Regions from separate parts of the Rossellomorea sp. NPDC071047 genome, predicted to be linked through region 1. Evidence: riboswitches for the same ligand, from Rfam matches in the RefSeq annotation. Region 1 holds a riboswitch; the other holds the start of a gene.
The links. Region 1 has a riboswitch for cobalamin ahead of ACQKFO_RS20070 (hypothetical protein). Riboswitches for the same ligand answer to the same signal wherever they lie in the genome.
Positions count from the first base shown of each region.

Region 2: another riboswitch for cobalamin. It lies ahead of ACQKFO_RS18215 (ribonucleoside-diphosphate reductase subunit alpha); the one in region 1 lies ahead of ACQKFO_RS20070 (hypothetical protein).

Region 1 covers NZ_JBNNJT010000006.1:331,839-336,612, reverse strand. Annotated here, with positions in the region: partial or broken gene ACQKFO_RS20090 (ABC transporter substrate-binding protein) at 9-557, opposite strand; gene ACQKFO_RS20085 (alpha/beta hydrolase family protein) at 777-1,559, shown strand; gene ACQKFO_RS20080 (DUF2584 domain-containing protein) at 1,603-1,845, shown strand; gene ACQKFO_RS20075 (hypothetical protein) at 1,885-2,217, opposite strand; cobalamin riboswitch at 2,348-2,534, shown strand; gene ACQKFO_RS20070 (hypothetical protein) at 2,700-3,221, shown strand; gene ACQKFO_RS20065 (ABC transporter substrate-binding protein) at 3,242-4,180, shown strand; gene ACQKFO_RS20060 (copper homeostasis protein CutC) at 4,310-4,774, shown strand, end outside.
Region 2 covers NZ_JBNNJT010000005.1:316,036-320,616, forward strand. Annotated here, with positions in the region: gene ACQKFO_RS18205 (hypothetical protein) at 1-65, opposite strand, end outside; gene ACQKFO_RS18210 (SurA N-terminal domain-containing protein) at 192-968, opposite strand; cobalamin riboswitch at 1,627-1,807, shown strand; gene ACQKFO_RS18215 (ribonucleoside-diphosphate reductase subunit alpha) at 1,990-4,203, shown strand; gene ACQKFO_RS18220 (ribonucleotide-diphosphate reductase subunit beta) at 4,223-4,581, shown strand, end outside.

The DNA of each region.
Region 1 (4,774 bases):
TAGCTGACCGCAAAGGCACTCGCGATATTCGCGAAATCAATGTTCTGGATCAGGTTTAAATCGTTTTGCGGGTCGATGCCATTCTGCTTCAGGACGAATTCGCCGACCATTTGCGGCATACCTCCTTTACGCTGACCAAGGAAAGTGGACCCCTTTAGCTGATCCCATTCAAAGTTCTCGGCTTTTTCACGGGAAACAAGAAATGTTCCATCTGTCTGGGTTAATTGAGCAAAGTTAATGACGGGGTCATCCGAACCTTGTGCATGAACATAGATGGAGGTTTCTGAACCGACCAGGGCGACATCTGCACCACCCGATAGCAAGGTGGTCATTGTCTTATCTCCACCCCATGTAGTGGTCAGTTCAATGTCGAGCCCCTCTTCTTTGAAGAATCCTTTTTCGATCGCGACATATTCAGGAGCATAGAAAATCGAGCGGGTCACTTCTGCTACACGAACTTTCTGTACGACTTCTTCTTTTTCTCCACATGCTGTCAATCCGATTGACAACATGCTTATGAGCAACACGGCAAAGCCACTGCGAAGCCATTTTTTCATTCAATATTCCTCCTTTTAGCTTTGTGAAACTCGTTTATCGATAGAATGGGATGAGTGCATCTCTCTTTGCCTTGTTTATCTTTCCATATTAAAAGGGTAGGATGGTCATAAAGGCAGCGTCTTGTATCTTCTCTCTTGATGATGAGATTTGCTAAAATATCCTATGTAGAGTACAAAAAATGTGTGAATACCCAATGCACGGTTTGAAAGGAAGAGAATATGAAAAACGGAACGATCGTGAAGAAAACATTGTTTCCTTCACCTAATCCTCATGTGGAACTATATGAAATTACCTATCTATCCGGTGGCCTCCGGGTGAAGGGATTATTGGCTGAACCGGCAGGAGTTGGGAAGTATGACGGTTTTCTCTATTTGAGAGGCGGGATAAAAGGCGTCGGCATGGTCCGCCCTGCGAGAATCGCTCAATTTGCTTCTCACGGGTTCATTGTTTTTGCTCCTTATTATCGAGGCAATCTTGGAGGAGAGGGAAATGAAGATTTTGCTGGGGATGATCGTGAAGACGCCATTTCGGGTGTTGAATTACTTAAACACTATCACAGGGTGGTCCATGACCGGATCCATGTGTTTGGTTTTTCCCGTGGTGGGGTCATGGCGCTGATGACAGGCATCGAGCAGAGGGATGTCACCTCCGTTGTTACATGGGGAGGCGTATCGGATATGTTCTTGACATATGACGAACGGAAGGATCTCAGGAGAATGATGAAACGAGTCATAGGGGGAAGTCCCAATAAAGTTCCGGAACGATACGAATGGCGTACCCCATTATACGAATTAGAAAACCTTGAAGCTCCCGTATTGATCATTCACGGTGAAAAGGATCAGAACGTTTCAGTGGAGCATGCATATAGATTAGAAAAAAGACTGAAAGAGTTGGAGAAATCTGTTGCGTCCCGATACTTCAAAGAGTTTACGCATTATTTTCCACCACGAAAGAATCAACAAATTGTCTCCATGCTATGCACATGGATGAAAAATCAATAGACAGTGGTTATGATTAAATAAAAAAGGATCGAGGTCAAGCGAAATGGGCATGGGCTTGGAATTAAACACGATGATTGTGACAAAAGGAAAAGAAGTGAGGAAAGAAGAGAACCTGTTCGAGCTTCAAAAGGATGGATATCGCCTTTATCCTATGCACATTCCGATAGATGTAAGAAAAACGAAGCACAGTGATCCCAGTGGTTACGGCAGAATCGAAAAGATGGAGTGGACGGATAAAAAAACGACGATCCTGTATCGGTTGATTTCCTTGAATTCCACGAACTAAATAAAGAAGGGCTGTAAACATCTGCTTACAGCCCTTCTTTTATTTGATTTCCTCATATAGAATATAGCGATTATCCTCAGTCTGGGCGATCAAATAGTTACTGTGATCTTTCACGCTATAGATGGGTGTCCCTTTTTTCAGTGTATTTGCCGTGAAATCATTTACGGGGTGATATTGACTATCAATCTTTTCTTTAATAGCCCCGAGTTTTTCATCCAGGACCAGCTTCTTCTCCTCAGAGACCTTCACATATTCTTTATTGTTCACCACCATCATATCCCCGTATCCGCATAATTCATAGGATGCAGGTTCCTTATCTCCACATGCACTTAATAAAAATACGCATAATATCAAAACAACCAATCGCTTCATGTTTTTCCTCCTTATCATTTCTTCACATACTCAAAAGGTATTCAAGCTTGTACGCCAACATGTTTGTTTTTTATCCAAAACTTCATCAACTTTGAAATGGATAAAGTGGTATAATGTTCCTTAAGTGAATAAACCCACGCAGAAATTAGGTGCTGATCTTTAGCATAAAGGGAATTCGGTGTGAATCCGAAGCTGTTTCCGCAACTGTAAGTGCTGACGAAATAAGAAGATAACCACTATTTGATCATTCAGATGGGAAGGTTCTTAGAGTAGGCTGACGCACGAGCCAGGATACCTGCCTTTTTTCCATCGTATTATGCTCTTCGGAAGTTAAGGGGATGGTGCGGCTTTTTAGCATCTCTTTTTCATATGGATGACAACTGCCGGCCAATATTCTTGGGTGGTTTTTTTGTGTTTATTTATCCTCCCGGAAGATACGATAGGTGCTTCACAAACATCATTCAGAAAGGAGGAACTTACATATGGCTAAGGATTTCCGATACTTATGTTATCCCTATATGCGTGAATCTGTTTCAACGGTAGATTTTGAGATCCGGACCGATTCATTGTCGACTAAAATCGGACTCGCGTCATCATTGACGGAGCACTTACCGAAAGTGCATGACGATTTACTGTATTTAGCTGAGATGGCGTACCATCTCAACGGCTCGGTGCGGGGAATGACGGCCATCCAGGAAGAGGACTTGAATAAATTGAGCCAAATGTACGATCGTTATGTGTTGGAAGTAGAGGAACGTATCCAAACCTTTGTCCTTCCACAGGGCTCGACAGCTGCATGCGTGCTTCATACCTGCCGCAGTGAAGCAAAAAAGTCCGTCCGTGCCTTACATAAAGTCAGTACTGAGATGAAAGTGGAGAACATTTTATTTAAATATGCCCATTTACTGGCAAATGTTCTGTTTGTTATGGCCGTTTATGTGAATAAATGTGAAGGGATTGAAGAAATTCCTTTTGTGAGTAAATCGTATAGAGACAAAAAATAGAGAAGCGGGGAAGATGAAATATGAAAAAGTCATGGTTAAACAGTTTACTATTATCAACCATCCTGGTTGTTTTCGCAGGGTGCAGCAATGGGGGAGAAGTAACATCCACAAAGGAAGTCAAGCATGAAGATGAGCCTTATACTGTGACAGATGACAGGGGAGAAGAGATTAGCTTTGAGAAAGTGCCGGAAACCGTTATTTCCTTACAGCCGAGTAACACAGAGATTCTCTTTGCCATAGGAGCAGGAGATAAGGTAATCGGGGCAACTGAATTCGACAACTATCCTGAAGAAGCGAAGGAGATTAAAAGAGTGTCGGATTCCATGACGGTCAATGCTGAAGAGGTCATTGCACTAAAGCCTGAAGTTGTCATTGCTTATACCACTGGAGATGATGCCGGAGTGAAGCAGCTTGAAGAGGCGGGATTAAACGTATTCGTCATTCAATCTGCCCAAACCTTTGAAGATGTTTATGGGGATATTGAACAAATTTCAACGGTAATGGGAGAAGAAAAGAAGGGGAACGAATTGGTGGATGGCATCAAGAAACAGATTTCAGTTGTGAAAGAAAAAGTGAGCACGCTAAAGGAAAAAGAACAAGTATATTTTGAAATCAGTCCCTCCCCTGATATTTATACAGCAGGAGCAGAAACGTTTCAGCAGGAAATACTGGAAACGGCCGGGGTGGAGAATATTTTTGTAGACCAAAAAGGCTGGGTGAAAGTAGGCGAAGAAGAAATCATTAAACGGAATCCCAATATGATCTTGACGACAGTGGGGTATGTCGACGAGCCGACAGCTGAAATCAAGTCCCGGGAAAGCTGGAAGGATGTAAATGCAGTGAAAAATGATCAGGTTCATTTCCTGGATTCAGACATTATGTCAAGACCGGGACCGCGTATCGGTGAAGCTGTTGAGCTAACAGCTGAAACGGTGTATCCGGAATTGTTTTCTGAATAGAGTAGGATGTTCGTTTGGAGAAGACAGTGATTTGAATGGGGAATCATTGTCTTTTTCATCTAAAGCTCTACCCTCTTCAGGCCATTATGATAAAGTATACGTAACATCATTACGTTAGGAGAATTCAACATGAGCAAACTGGAAGTCATAGTCTTGAATGAGGAGGATGCCAAAGTTGCAGAAGCATCCGGAGCAGATCGACTTGAATTGGTGTCTGCCATACATGAGGGAGGATTAACTCCTGATTTTCATGTGATAGAAAAAGTATTAAAGACTGTTTCGATTCCTGTTCAGATTATGATCCGATTACATAGTACATCTTTCTCGTATCAGTCTGATGAATTGCATACCATGGCCGAACAAGTTAGGACTATAGTTGAACTGGGAGGCTGTGGCATCGTTTTTGGCGCATTATCACATGGAGGTAAGCTTGATTCCCACGCTTTAAAAGAGATCGTACAAAGTGCGAAGGGTCAATCGATTACTTTTCACCGCGCTATCGACCAGTCAGATGATCCAGTAGCCTTATGTAAAGGAATATTCCACTCAGGCTTAAACGTTGATCGAATTCTCACATCAGGCGGAAAATCTGAA
Region 2 (4,581 bases), on a different contig from region 1:
TGATCGAGAATGCCGTCATGATCTTTATTGATTTGCTCAGGATTGTCATTTGTCCTTTTCGTCATTATCTTTCATCCTCCCTTAATAAGTCCTTGTAGTACCATACCCTTCGTGAGCCGAGAAAAACATAGAGGGGGAATAGAACATAAGAAAGCCACCTATCTGTGCAGGTGGCTTTCTTTAGTGGAGCTTTAGATTTTCACATCAACTTTAGCATTTTTCTTTAAATCTTCTACGTGCTTAACAAGTTTTTCTTGTTTTTTCTGTTGCTCTAACTGAGTCTTGATTTGAGGTTTAACTTCTTCAAATTTTGGAGCATCTTTTGATTCACCCTGACCTTGCTGACTTGCGTACTGATCGTAAAACTTCTTCATTTCATCTTCAGAAACTTCTTCTACTTTGATTTCTTTTTCAACGTAGTTTGTGTATTTGATATTTTCAGCGATTTGAGCTTTTAACTCGTCCATTGTGAATCCGGCTTTTTTCATTGCGTCTTCAAACTTCTTTTCATCACCGTACTGCTTTTTAACTTCTTCCAGTTGTTTATTGATTTCATCTTCAGATGCTTTGTAGCCTTTTTCATCGGCCTGTTGCATAAGGAGTGTTTGTCCGACCAGGCTATCAATAGTTTGTTCTTTGATTTTCTTTGCTGCATCTTTACTTGTCGGGTCTTGTCCCATCTGTTGATATTGCATTTGTGATTGAGTCAATACGTTATTGAAATCCTCACCTTTAATTTTTTCGTCGTTTACAATAGCAACGATCTTATCTTTTTCAATCTTTTGTTCATCCATTTTCTTTTGCATTTCTTCCATTTGCTTCGCTTGCTCTTCCTGAGCCTTTCCATCGCTTTTCTCTTCTGTTTTCGCTTTATCGTCAGCTTGTTTTTGGCTCTCCTCGTTCGAACCGCAAGCGGCTAGTCCAATCGTTAATAATGTCAATAGTAAAGTCGTTAATAATTTTTTCATAATAGACCCCTTTCAGAAGTAAGGTGTGATTTCGAAAAAAATCACTTAATGCGCATTTTAAAGGAAAAGCCCGTAAAAAGAAAGTATTTAAGCCGAAAAGTATAGATTGTAATGAGGTTGAAATACAGCGGGTTACTAATATGGTCCCTCTTTCACTGTAATGTATGCGATTACATCCGACTTTCAACTGCGGGGCTGAAATGAAAATGAAAGAAGACTTTCTTTTGGATGCTAAAAAAAAGAGACTGCTTAAATCGAGTTCTTTTCCTCCATTTAAACAGCCTATAAAAAAATATTGGGGACCAAAGAATACTGTCAAACAACCTTCTATTTGAATTATAGAGAGTGGCTACATTTTCTTCAACTAACATTTAGGAAGGTGTCGGCTGACTAGTGTCCTTTTGAAGGCAGTATTCAATCTTCTTCTATTCTTTTCATGAAAAATAATAATTATAAGCATATTTTAATGGGGGGGTTCCTTCCTATCGTTTAACTTGTCTCATCTCTTGACTTTAAGAGGGTAATAGAGTGATACTATTAAAAGATTTCAACTTCTAAACAAAATGAATAGTTTCACTTGTAAATTCATTTTCAATCGTTTATGATGATACAGAACACAACATTTTGTGTTTTGTTAAATTATTTTATCTATATATTGATTATAACCTGTGAATAGGGTGTCTGAATGGACTTAAAAGGGAATCCGGTGTGAATCCGGAACTGTCCCCGCAACTGTAAGTGCTGACGAAATAAGGAACTGCCACTGTCATATACGATGGGAAGGCCTTAAAGTAGGGTGAAGCACGAGTCAGGAGACCTGCCTTGTTTATCACGTGTTATCTTCTTCGGGAATTGGGAGGATAAAGCGAGGATTGGAGTAGGCCCTTTAGTCTATTCATATATCTTTCGTATATAAAAGCCCATCCGTTTGAAAGGATGGGCTTTTTTTGAATCCTTCCCACACTGTATAAATTTGGGAGGAATGATGATGTCAATCGTATCACAGGATCATAGGATCACAATGGAAGCAAAAAGGGTTCTAACAAATCTCCACAGTCGCTTTCCACAACTTCATTTTAATGAATTCGATGAAAAGACTTATAAGTATGCAGACGGTCAATCTGAATTGAATAAAGAAAAGCTTTATCATTTCATGATCCTCGCGGCAGTCGAACGGATCACTGCTCATGAACCTGATTGGACATATGTGGCTGCAGAATTATATTTAATGAAACTCTATCGTACGATCGCATATTCAAGGAGAGTGGAAGAAAGCGAGTTGTACAGTTCCTTTTCTGAATTAATTCAAGACTTGACTGATAGGAAACTATATACGTCTGCATTATTGGAATCATATAGCAAAGATGAAATTGATTCCTTGGGGAGGATCATGGATTCATCTAACGACCATCTGTTTACGTACATAGGGATCGTCACTCTATCAGAGCGATATTTAACTAAGTCCCATGATGGTGAAATCCTTGAATTACCTCAGGAACGATTGCTGATCATCGCCATGACACTCTTTATGAACGAACCCCGTGAAAAGCGGCTGGCGCTTATTGAAGAAGCTTATTGGGCCATGTCTAATTTGTATATGACGGTAGCAACACCTACGTTTGCCAACGCCGGCAAAAGCCATGGTCAGTTATCGAGCTGCTTTATAGATACGGTAGCCGATGATTTGAGAAGTATTTATGACAGCAATACAGATGTTTCCACACTAAGTAAAAACGGTGGCGGTCTCGGTATCTATCTGGGGAAGGTACGAAGTAGAGGAAGTAATATCAAAGGCTTCAAGGGAGTAAGTTCCGGTGTTATTCCATGGATGAAACAATTAAATAACACAGCCGTATCCGTTGATCAATTAGGTCAACGTCAAGGAGCGATAGCTGTTTATTTGGATGTATGGCATAAAGATATTTTTCCTTTTCTAGATACACGCTTAAACAATGGTGATGAAAGGCAGCGTACTCATGATCTATTCACTGGAGTCAGCTTACCGGATTTATTTATGGAACAAGTGGAGAGGAGAGGGGATTGGTATTTATTTGATCCCCATGAAGTGAGGATGGTCATGGGGTATTCCCTGGAAGATTATTATGATGAGTATGATGGAGAAGGTTCGTTCAGAGATAAATATTGGCAATGTGTAGAATGTCCCGGTCTTTCCAGGGAAAAGGTTCCGGCAATTGAAATTTTCAAGCGGATCATGATTTCCCAACTCGAAACGGGAACGCCCTACATGTTTTACCGAGATACAGTCAATCGGCTGAATGCCAATGGGCATAAGGGAATGATTTACTGCAGTAATCTGTGTACGGAAATCGCCCAGAATATGAGTGCAACCGTCATGGAAGAAGAGGTCATAAAAGACGGGAAAATCATTACCTATAAATCTCCCGGAGATTATGTCGTCTGTAATCTGGCGTCTGTTTCTTTAGCCAAAACAATCATGGATGATGAGCTGGAAAGGGTCGTATCCATAGGAGTGAGATTACTTGATAACGTCATTGATATTAATAAACTTCCAGTACTGCAAGCCCAACTGACAAACAGACGCTATAGAGGGATTGGATTGGGAACATTTGGGTGGCATCACCTCCTAGCATTAAAAGGTTTGAAATGGGAGAGCATTGAAGCAGTTGATTACTGTGATTCAATATACGAGGATGTTGCTTATTACACGATCAAAGCCAGTCAAGAACTAGCGAAAGAAAAAGGCTCCTATCCATATTACAGCGGGTCCGACTGGTCGACTGGCGAGTATTTTTCAAAAAAAGGATATTCAGGACCGAGGTGGGATGCACTCCGGGAAGATGTTTCTTCACAAGGAATCAGAAACGGATATTTAATGGCCGTTGCGCCAAATTCGTCCACTTCGATCATAGCCGGCTCTACAGCAAGCATAGATCCCTTATTCAGATTAGAATACTCGGAAGAAAAGAAGGATTATAAGATCCCTGTTACAGCACCTGATTTATCACCTAAGACGACCTGGTATTACAAAACGGCTTATAACGTAGATCAGCACTGGAGTATTAAACAGAATGAGAAAAGACAGCGACATATAGATCAAGGAATATCGTTTAACTTGTATGTACGGAATGATATCAAGGCGATAGAGTTACTATCTCTTCATTTAGATGCATGGAAGTCAGGATTGAAAACGACCTACTATGTGAGATCGACGTCTGTTTCAAATTTTGAAGAATGTGAAAGCTGCCATAGCTGACTGGGAGGAAGATGATAAAATGAATGGATTAAAACAGCGAATCTTAATAGATTCTGAGGCACCAAATAAATCTACAGGAATTGTAAATGGACAAAGTTCGAATATATTAAACTGGGATGATGTCAGGTTTTCATGGGCCTATCCAAAGTATAAGAGAATGCTTGGGAACTTCTGGACGCCTTTTGAGATCAATATGGCAAAGGATATCAAGCAGTTCCCGGCTCTTTCATCAAGGGAGCAGGAGTCTTTTTTGAAAATCATCGGCCTGCTGGCTCTCCTTGATAGCGTGCAGACAGATTACGCCGGTAAAGTGGCAGACTATCTCACGGATTCCAGCCTGAATGCATTGATGATCATTCTGGCACAGCAAGAGGTCGT